Linked DNA regions of Pedobacter ginsengisoli. The protein of the gene in region 2 interacts with the protein of the main gene of each other region in a pairwise test. Links are inferred from orthologs where the notes say so. Each region holds a gene or a part of one and is shown on either strand. Other genes may lie near its edges.

Region 1 (5,313 bases), 460 kb from region 2 along the record:
TTCCCTAAGGCTGTACTTTAAATCCTGAGATTGGAGTACCGTATCAGGCGCATCTATCGAAGTATCTTCAAGAAACACCATCAGACCAGGCTTCTCTTCATCATCACCCCCTGTATCCAAAGAAACTGCATGCCCCGGACTGTACTGATAGGCCTTTAGCTTATCAAGTGCAATTCCGGTATACTCAGATAGCTCCTCGTCTGTAGGTAAGCGTTCCAATTTCTGCTCCATCTCCATTTCCGATCGCCACAAATCCTGTATATCATTAACCTGATTCATCGGAAGCCTGATCATACGTTTATATGTGCCAATTGCCATCATCATGGACTGTCTGATCCACCATACCGCAAATGAGATAAACTTAAATCCCCGGCTTTCATCAAAGCGCTCCGCTGCCTTAACCAATCCTGCATTTCCTTCCGAAATCAGATCTGCAAGAGGCAAACCCTGTCCTTCGTACTTTTTTGCAACTGAAACTACAAATCGAAGGTTTGAAGTTACAAGCCTTTGCAAGGCAGCAAGGTCTCCCGTCTGAATTTTACGGGCCAGCTTAACCTCCTCTTCCGCACTTAACAACGGATACCCGGCAATATCATTCAGATATCTCCTAAGGGAATCATGGTCGCGTTTAGTAAAGGATTTTTCTATCTTGATTTCTCTCATGCTTAGCACATTGTAACCTGCGGTTGCAAGGCCTAAAGTTCATAAGTTGATTTGTTAATACCTCGGACATCGGCTATATCCGGAAATTATTCATAACCCGCCCTTATGGTCAGAATTAAATTTTGCACTTAAAAAAAACTGCCAGTACTCCCCAAATTTTGTTGCCTTCCATTTGTTAATCTGCATCTAATGTCCTTTATTTGCATCACACCAAAACGTATAAAAGTGCTCGTGGTTATATGAATACAAGCATATTAGATCAAACGGATCTCGAAATTCTTCGCTTATTGCAAAAAGATGCAAGGCTTACCAATAAAGAATTAGCCCTTAAATTGCATAAGGGCAGCAGTACTATGTTTGAACGCGTAAGTCGTCTTAAAGACTTGGGCTACATTACAGGGAGTGTAACACTTATTGACCGCAATAAATTTGATGAACTTTGGATATCCTTTACTCAGGTTCAACTAAACGACCACAGTGGCGAAGCACTTATCGCATTTCAAAACGAAGTAATTCGTTTCTCAGAAGTATTGGAATGCTACCATACTACAGGAGCTTTTGATTTCCTTTTAAAAATTGTGGTGAGTGATATGGCAGGCTACAATAGGCTAATTGTAGAGAAGTTGGCAAAACTTAAAAATGTAGGATCATTACAGAGCTGCTTTGTAGTTAATGAGGCCAAAAGAGAATTGGCCTACCCACTAAAAGACAGAACATAAAAAAGGTCCGGCTTAATAGCCGAACCTGCATGTATCTTTATTTCAATTTAGATTACAATATTTACAATTCGTCCTTTTACAACAATTACCTTTTTAGGTGCTTTACCTTCAAGGTATTTCTGAACATGTTCATCGGCCAAAACAGTTTCTTCAATCTCTTTAGGCTCTAAAGCAAGGCTAAGGTTCATATTTAACCGCGTTTTACCATTAACCGAGATCGGATAGCTAAACTCATCCTCAACCATATAAGCAGGGTTAAATTCAGGATATTTGGCATAAGATAAACTTCCTTCCTCATGACCTAATAAAGCCCACAACTCCTCGCAAATATGTGGTGCGTAAGAAGCAAGTACAACAACCAGATCTTCAAGCACCTGGCGGTTTTTACATTTTAAATCAGTAAGTTCATTAACCGCAATCATAAAACTCGATACAGAAGTATTGAACGAGAAACGGTCAATATCGTCCTGAACCTTTTTAATAATCTTATGCAAAGCTTTCAATTCAGCCTTTGTAGGTACAGAATCGCTAACATTAAACTGCCATGCTTCATTATGGAATAAACGCCAGAATTTGCGTAAAAACTTAAACACGCCCTCTATACCGTTAGTATTCCATGGCTTACTTTGCTCAAGCGGACCAAGGAACATTTCGTACATCCTCAACGTGTCAGCTCCGTAATTCTCAATCAGATCATCAGGATTTACCACATTGAATTTAGACTTAGACATTTTCTCTACCTCTACTCCGCAGATGTACTTTCCATTTTCCAGAATAAACTCTGCTTCGGCAAACTCCGGTCTGAACTTTTTAAACTTCTCAATATTCAGAATTTCGTTTTCTACAATGTTTACATCCACATGCAAGGCAGAGGTTTTGTAATCCTTTCTCAAACCGTACGAAACCAAAGTATTTGTACCACGGCCTTCCTCATCAACCACGCGATATACAAAGTTACTTCTACCCTGTATCATCCCCTGGTTAATCAGTTTCTTAAAAGGTTCCTCTTCCTGTACATACCCTAAATCTTTTAAGAACTTATTCCAGAAACGGCTATACAACAGATGTCCTGTTGCGTGCTCAGCGCCACCAATGTATAAATCAACATCCTTCCAGTAAGCAATAGCTTCTTTAGATGCAAAGTCCGAATCATTTCTGGCATCCATATAACGATACCAATACCAGCTAGAGCCAGCCCAACCCGGCATAGTACTCAACTCATATTCGTACTGATCATCGTAACTCCAATCTTCAGCACGCCCCAAAGGCGGCTCACCAGTTTCAGTCGGCAGGTACTTATCAATCTCAGGAAGCATTAATGGCAATTCTTCTTCCTTAATTAAATATGGCAATCCATCTTTAAAGTAAACGGGAATAGGCTCACCCCAATAGCGCTGTCTGCCAAAAATTGCATCACGCATACGGTAATTCACCTTTGCTTTACCAACCTCTTTCTCTTCTAACCAGGCATTTAAAGTTCCAGTAGCCTCGGTATAATTCATACCATTTATAAAGCCCGAATTAATGTATTTACCCTCTTTAGTGGCATCAGCTTGATGTTCAATATCTTTTTGTGCATCAAGAATCTGTACAATAGGCAAATTAAAATGAGTAGCAAAAAGCCAGTCGCGCTGATCGCCACTAGGCACACCCATTACTGCACCGGTTCCATAACCTGCAAGTACATAATCAGCAATCCATAGCTGAATACGCTCTCCGCTTACCGGATTAATAACATAACTCCCCGTAAACGCGCCTGATACGGTTTTTGTATCGGCCATACGGTCCAGCTCCGATTTCTTTTTAGTTTTAGCTATATAAGCATTAATATCATCTAGTTGCTCTGATGTAGTTAACGCCGTAACAAGTTCATGCTCAGGCGCCAAAACCAAATAAGAAACACCAAAAATAGTGTCTACCCTTGTAGTAAAAACTTCAATATAATTGGCAATACCTTCCGGTGCATTTTCTATAGCAAATTTAACACTTGCCCCAACGCTTTTACCAATCCAGTTACGTTGCATTTCTTTAACCGGCTCTGGCCAGTCAATAGTATTTAAGCCTTGCAATAAGCGCTCTGCATATGCAGATATACGCATACTCCATTGCATCATTTTCTTTTGTTCAACCGGAAATCCGCCACGTTCCGAATACCCGTCCTTCACCTCATCATTAGCAAGCACAGTTCCCAATCCAGGGCACCAGTTTACGGTACTTTCTCTTAAGTAAGTGAGGCGATATTTTAATAATTCTTCCTGCTTCTCTTCGCTGGTCATGGTAGCCCAATCGCTAGGCAAAAAAGATTTAACCTCTTCATCACAAACCGCTTTTACATCAGCACTGCCCGAGGCATTAAATTTCTCAATTAAAGTTGTAATATCTTCAGCCCTGTCAGTTTCCAAGTTATACCAGGAATTAAACAATTGCATAAAGATCCATTGTGTCCATTTATAATATTCCGGATCGCTGGTACGTACCTCTTTACTCCAATCAAACGAGAAACCAATTTTATCCAATTGCTCTCTGTAGGTATTGATGTTAGTTTCGGTTGTTAAAGCCGGGTGCTGGCCGGTTTGTATAGCATACTGCTCAGCAGGCAAACCAAACGAATCGTATCCCATCGGGTGCAATACGTTAAATCCTTTTAATCTTTTATATCTTGAAAATATATCGGACGCAATATAACCAAGGGGATGTCCCACATGTAAACCAGCCCCAGATGGGTACGGGAACATATCCAGAACATAAAACTTAGGTTTTGTTGTATCTTTTTCTGCTTTAAACGTTTGATTTTGAGCCCAGAACTTTTGCCACTTCTGTTCTATTTCTTTAAATTGGTAATCCATTACTGCTAATTCCTTTATATCCCGCGAAAATAAAGAAATTAAGGAGCTTACAGAAAAGTTTGGCTAAGAAGTTTTTAATTGTCTTTTACGATGCACATCAGTAAGAGAAAATTTACCAAATAAAAAGTGCTTTGGAGATTTGTTTTCGGAGGCATTATAGATGCTGTGCGCACCCGAAATAAGATAAGCAGATACACAGGCTACAATAACATAAACTCCGCACGAAACCCCAAACAGTTCCATTGCCATTGCGCAACAAGCAACCGGAGTTTTTGCCGCACCGGCAAAAACGGCTACAAAACCCATCCCGGCCAATAACCCGACAGGCAAAGGCAGCCAAAATGAAAGTGCACTACCAAGTGTTGCCCCAATAAAAAAAAGAGGTGTAACCTCTCCACCTTTAAAGCCCGCACCAAGGGTAATTGCTGTCAAGAGTATTTTCAATGCAAAATCCTGAGGTTTTGAACTTTGTAAAAATGACTCGACTATTGTTGGTATTCCTAAACCTATATATTTATAGGTACCCAACAGCAAAACAATGGCTACGACCACTATACCACCTACAAAAGGGCGCATTGGAGCGTATTTAATTTTTTTAAATATTATGGACAGCTGGTGGGTCAATTTCACAAACACTATAGCAGCAATACTGAAAAACAGACCAGCAATTGCACTGTAAACAATCCCCCTAAAAGAAACCTGAGGCACAGAGATTATGCTATAATGGGTATGGCCAACTCCCCATAGCTCAGTAATATAAGCAGCCAAAAAAGCCGATGCTATTGCCGGCAAAATGGATTTGTATGGGATTTTGCCCAATAAGAGTACCTCGATACCAAAAATGGCACCTGCAATTGGTGTCCCAAAAACAGAAGCAAAACCAGCGCTTAAACCTGCAATAAGAAGAACTATCCGCTCTTGCTTACTTAAATGAAAAATTTTATGAAACTGATCAGCAGCGGCGGCCGACATCTGCAATGCAGTACCTTCCCTACCTGCCGAACCACCAAAGAAATGCGTAGCTACAGTACCTATAAGTACTAATGGAGCCATCCTGAATGGAATAATATCTTTAGGATTATGAA
Region 2 (4,351 bases):
AATAATGTTATTTAAATCAGTTGCAAGGCGGCAAGTTGTGTGAGCGCTAACATTGCTTCCTGTGCGGCCAGGTACATTGTATAACAAAATTGGCAATGAGCTAGACTCGCTAAGTGCTTTGTAGTGTTGGTAAATACCTTCCTGAGTTGGTTTATTGTAGTACGGGCTTGCAGATAAAATGGCACTGTAACCACTAACTTCAAAATCTTTTATATTTTGTGCAATAGCTCTGGTGTCGTTACCGCCAATTCCTGCAACAAGCGGTAAACGTCCATTATTTATTTCTGCTGTAAATTCCCAGATCTTCTTTTTTTCGTCCTTATTGAGTGTTGATGCTTCTCCTGTGGTACCCAATGATACCAGGTATTCTACCTTTCCTTCGATCAGGTAATTGATCAGGTTTTTTAACCCGTCAAAATCTACTGACCCATCTGCATTAAATGGTGTAACCAGTGCTACACCTGTTCCATGAAATTTGTTCATTGTTTAATTATTATTTCAACATCTCTAATAAATCACCCTCTGCAATCAGTGGTATATTTAATTTTTTCGCTTTATCCAGTTTAGACGGACCCATATTATCGCCGGCAAGCAGATAATTAAGTTTGGCCGAAATGCCACTTAATATTTTCCCACCATTGCTTTCTATAAGATCCTTTAGTTCTTCTCTGCTATAGTTCTCAAAAACGCCCGAAATTACAAATGTTTTTCCAGTTAACTTGTCACTTTGTAAAGCAATTTCATTTTCTATAGCTTCAAATTGAAGTCCGTAGGATTTTAAAAGCCCAATTTGATGTAAATGTTCCGGATTTCCAAAATATTCAATGATACTTTCTGCAATACGTTGTCCAATTTCATCTATAGCTGTTAGCTCTTCAAGGCTTGCGATTGATAGCTTGTCAATATTTTTAGTGCCGAAAGCTAATTTTTTGGCAACAGTTTCGCCTACATACCTGATGCCTAATCCGAACAAGACTTTTTCGAAAGGCATTTGCTTAGATTGCTCAATACCTTTAAGCATATTTTCAATGGAACGTTCTCCAAAGCGCTCTAAAGTTTTTAATTCTTCGGCCTTTTCGTGAAGAGTATACAGGTCGCTGATGTGTTTAACCAGCCCTTTCTGATAAAATGTTTCAATGGTTTCGTCTCCAAGACCATCAATATTCATAGCTTTCCTACCTATGAAATGTTGAATCTTGCCTACAATTTGCGGGGGACAAGCTTCATCATTAGGGCAGTAAAATGCCACTTCACCTTCTTTCCTGATCAGTTCCGATTGACATTCAGGACAAACTGTGGGGTAAATAATTTTAAGTGCCCCGGCTTTACGTTTATCCATGTTTACGTTAATTATTTTGGGGATTATCTCTCCGCCTTTTTCTACGAACACACTATCTCCCTCATACAAATCCAATCTTTCAATCTCATTTGCATTGTGCAGGGTGGCCCTCTTTACAGTAGTACCGGCAAGTTGCACCGGTTTTAAATTCGCTACAGGAGTAACAGCACCAGTGCGACCAACCTGGTAAGTTACCTTTTCCAATATGGTCTCTACTTCTTCCGCTTTGAATTTAAAGGAAATGGCCCAGCGAGGAGATTTAGCAGTAAAGCCCAGTTCCTGTTGCTGTGCATAGCTGTTCACTTTAATTACAATACCATCAATGTCATAAGATAATTTGAAACGTTCAGTTTCCCATTGTTTAATAAACACCAATACCTCATCTATACTACCAGCCAGTTTTGAATTGCCGCTCACATTAAATCCCCAACTTTTTAAAGTCTGTAAGCTTTCCCAGTGAGTTTTAAAATAATTCTTGTCGGTATTTAATGAATATAGAAAGCAATCAAGAGGGCGCCTGGCCACTTCTTTCGAGTCTTGCATTTTCACTGTCCCTGCGGCAAAATTCCTCGGGTTAGCATATTGGATTTCCCCAAGCTCTTCTCGCTCTTTATTTAAGCGTTCAAAGGCTGCACGGTGCATAAAAATTTCACCCCTGATCTCAAACAGAGGGGGCACTTCCTCATTTTTTAATTTATGGGGGATGTTGTTTATTGTTTTTACATTGGTGGTTACATCGTCACCTTTGGTGCCATCTCCGCGGGTAACGGCTCTTACAAGCCTGGTATCCTCATAAGTCAGGCTGATGGAAAGTCCATCAAATTTGAGTTCGCAAACATATTCAAAACTCTCGCCTATAGTTTTTCTTACCCGCTCATCAAAATCACGAAGATCCTGCTCATTATAGGTGTTTCCTAATGAGAGCATTGGCCATCTGTGTTTTACAGTCGTAAATGTTTTGGTTATTTCGCCTCCAACTTTTAGGGTAGGAGAGTCGGCGTCTGCAAATTCCGGATGTTCTTTTTCCAGTTTACTTAGTTCCTCAAGTTTTTTGTCGAACTCATAATCTGCAATGGTGGGCATTGCCAATACATAATAATTGTAACTGTGTTGATTAAGCTCCTTAACCAGCGCATCCATTTTATCTTTTATATCAAATAGTGACATGAAAGCGAAGATACAAATTAGCAACAGCAGCTAATTGAGATTTAGATGAAATATTTTTGATGTTAATGATTGCCTGAATTTAGATGGAGTTCAATGTTGTTAAAGATAGACATATAGTTCTCCTCCAGGTTTGTCTTGAAAATAGATAGTTTCTCTGTTAATAAGACAAGTTGTGGCTCCGTAAAAGGACTATCCCATAGGCGCATACAAATCCGGTTTAAGGCGTAGGATATGTTTTCGATTTTTTGATAGCTAAAAAGATATCTACTTGAAATAAAACTGTTCAGAAATTTAAAGAATATAGTGGTATCAGCTACGCCACTTTTTTTCAGAAAGGAATCTAATGCTTTTGTATCTGCCCCGCTTAGCTGCTCATAAAAAGTATTGATATTTACCGTACCGTGAATGGTTAGTAAATGATCAAGCACCAGCTCAAGACCAATATGGGCAAGAAAGAAGGGCTTAACAGGACTATTTTCTAATACCGGTAAAATGATTTGCTTTAAGGAAGTGGTGTTGGATTTGAAAAACTCTGATGAGTGGAAAACTGCGTCAACTGCAATATGTCGACCCCAGCCTTTAAGAATAGAATTTTCATTTGCAACAGATTCAAAAAGGTGTTTTTCTTTTAGCGGATATAAGTTGCTGTCTTTCTGTGCGTTCTTTACGAAATCTGGTAAAACCACTCCAATAACCATGTTTGGATCATGATTGTCTCTTTCAAAATAAAAATGCGACAAAAAGTTCATTGCCCTAAAAGTAGCTAATTTTGTTCAGTTTAACGGTTTTTGGAGCGTATTCAATTAAAAGGATAACATAGGTTTTCCTATATTTGCGGCAAAAGGATATAAGAATGACCAATTTCGTTGAAGAGCTACGCTGGAGAGGTATGTTGCAGGACATCATGCCGGGTACCGAAGAAAAATTGAATGAAGGAATGACCTCTGGTTATATAGGTTTTGACCCTACTGCCGATTCACTGCATGTAGGACATTTAACCCAGATCATGACGCTTATTCATTTTCAACGTGCAGGTCATAAGCCATATGCATTAGTAGGTGGAGCTACAGGCATGGTAGGTGATCCTTCTGGTAAATCTGACGAAAGAAATCTTCAGACTGAGGCTATGGTAGAGCATAACCTTGCCGGCATGAAAAAACAACTTTCTAAATTTTTGAAATTTGAAGAGGCTGGCAATGGGGCAGTGATGGTAAACAATAATGACTGGTTTAAGGATATGAACCTGTTTACTTTTATCAGAGATGTGGGTAAACACATTACTGTAAACTATATGATGGCAAAAGATAGTGTTAAAAGAAGACTGGAAGGCGATTCAGGACTTTCTTTTACAGAATTTTGCTACCAATTGATTCAGGGTTATGACTTTTATTACTTGTGGAAACACCACAATTGCCTGGTGCAAATGGGAGGTTCTGATCAATGGGGTAACATTGTTACCGGAACAGAACTCATCAGAAGAAAGGATGGAGGTACTGCTTTTGCGGTTACAACTAATCTGATCAAAAAAGCTGATGGCACTAAGTTCGGTAAAACTGAAAGTGGTGCAGTTTGGTTAGATCCGGCAAAAACGTCGCCTTATAAATTCTACCAGTTTTGGCTTAATGCGTCTGATGATGATACCAAAAAATGGATCAGGATTTTTACACTTAAATCAAAGGAAGAAATAGAAAGCCTTGAAGCTGAACATGACACTGCTCCGCATTTGCGTGTTCTTCAAAAAGCATTGGCAGGAGATATAACTATTAGAACCCATTCGGCTGAAGCATTGGAAACAGCAATAAAAACTTCTGAGTTTTTATTTGGTAATGGTTCTTTGGAATTCTT

Evidence for each region. Proteins that work in one complex are often made in the same cells at the same time.
Region 1: the proteins of ligA (region 2) and leuS interact in binary tests that used the Escherichia coli proteins (3 or more experiments, as listed by UniProt). The link is inferred for Pedobacter ginsengisoli from one-to-one orthologs.

What each region holds. Positions count from the first base shown.
Region 1 is NZ_CP024091.1:3,604,755-3,610,067, forward strand. The notes cover bases 1,230-4,621. They hold leuS (leucine--tRNA ligase), read right to left. Parts: upstream 4,229-4,621; coding sequence 1,430-4,228; downstream 1,230-1,429. Other genes in these bases: CPT03_RS14820 (Lrp/AsnC family transcriptional regulator), read left to right, coding at 1,230-1,382; CPT03_RS14830 (chloride channel protein), read right to left, coding at 4,292-4,621. In the rest of the region: CPT03_RS14815 (RNA polymerase sigma factor RpoD/SigA), read right to left, coding at 1-663; more of CPT03_RS14820, read left to right, coding at 903-1,229; more of CPT03_RS14830, read right to left, coding at 4,622-5,313.
Region 2 is NZ_CP024091.1:3,141,350-3,145,700, reverse strand. What follows is about bases 1-2,982. They hold ligA (NAD-dependent DNA ligase LigA), read right to left. Parts: upstream 2,507-2,982; coding sequence 494-2,506; downstream 1-493. Other genes in these bases: CPT03_RS12985 (hypothetical protein), read right to left, coding at 2,569-2,982; dapA (4-hydroxy-tetrahydrodipicolinate synthase), read right to left, coding at 1-483. Also shown: more of CPT03_RS12985, read right to left, coding at 2,983-3,255; tyrS (tyrosine--tRNA ligase), read left to right, coding at 3,360-4,351. UniProt on the Escherichia coli protein: DNA ligase that catalyzes the formation of phosphodiester linkages between 5'-phosphoryl and 3'-hydroxyl groups in double-stranded DNA using NAD as a coenzyme and as the energy source for the reaction.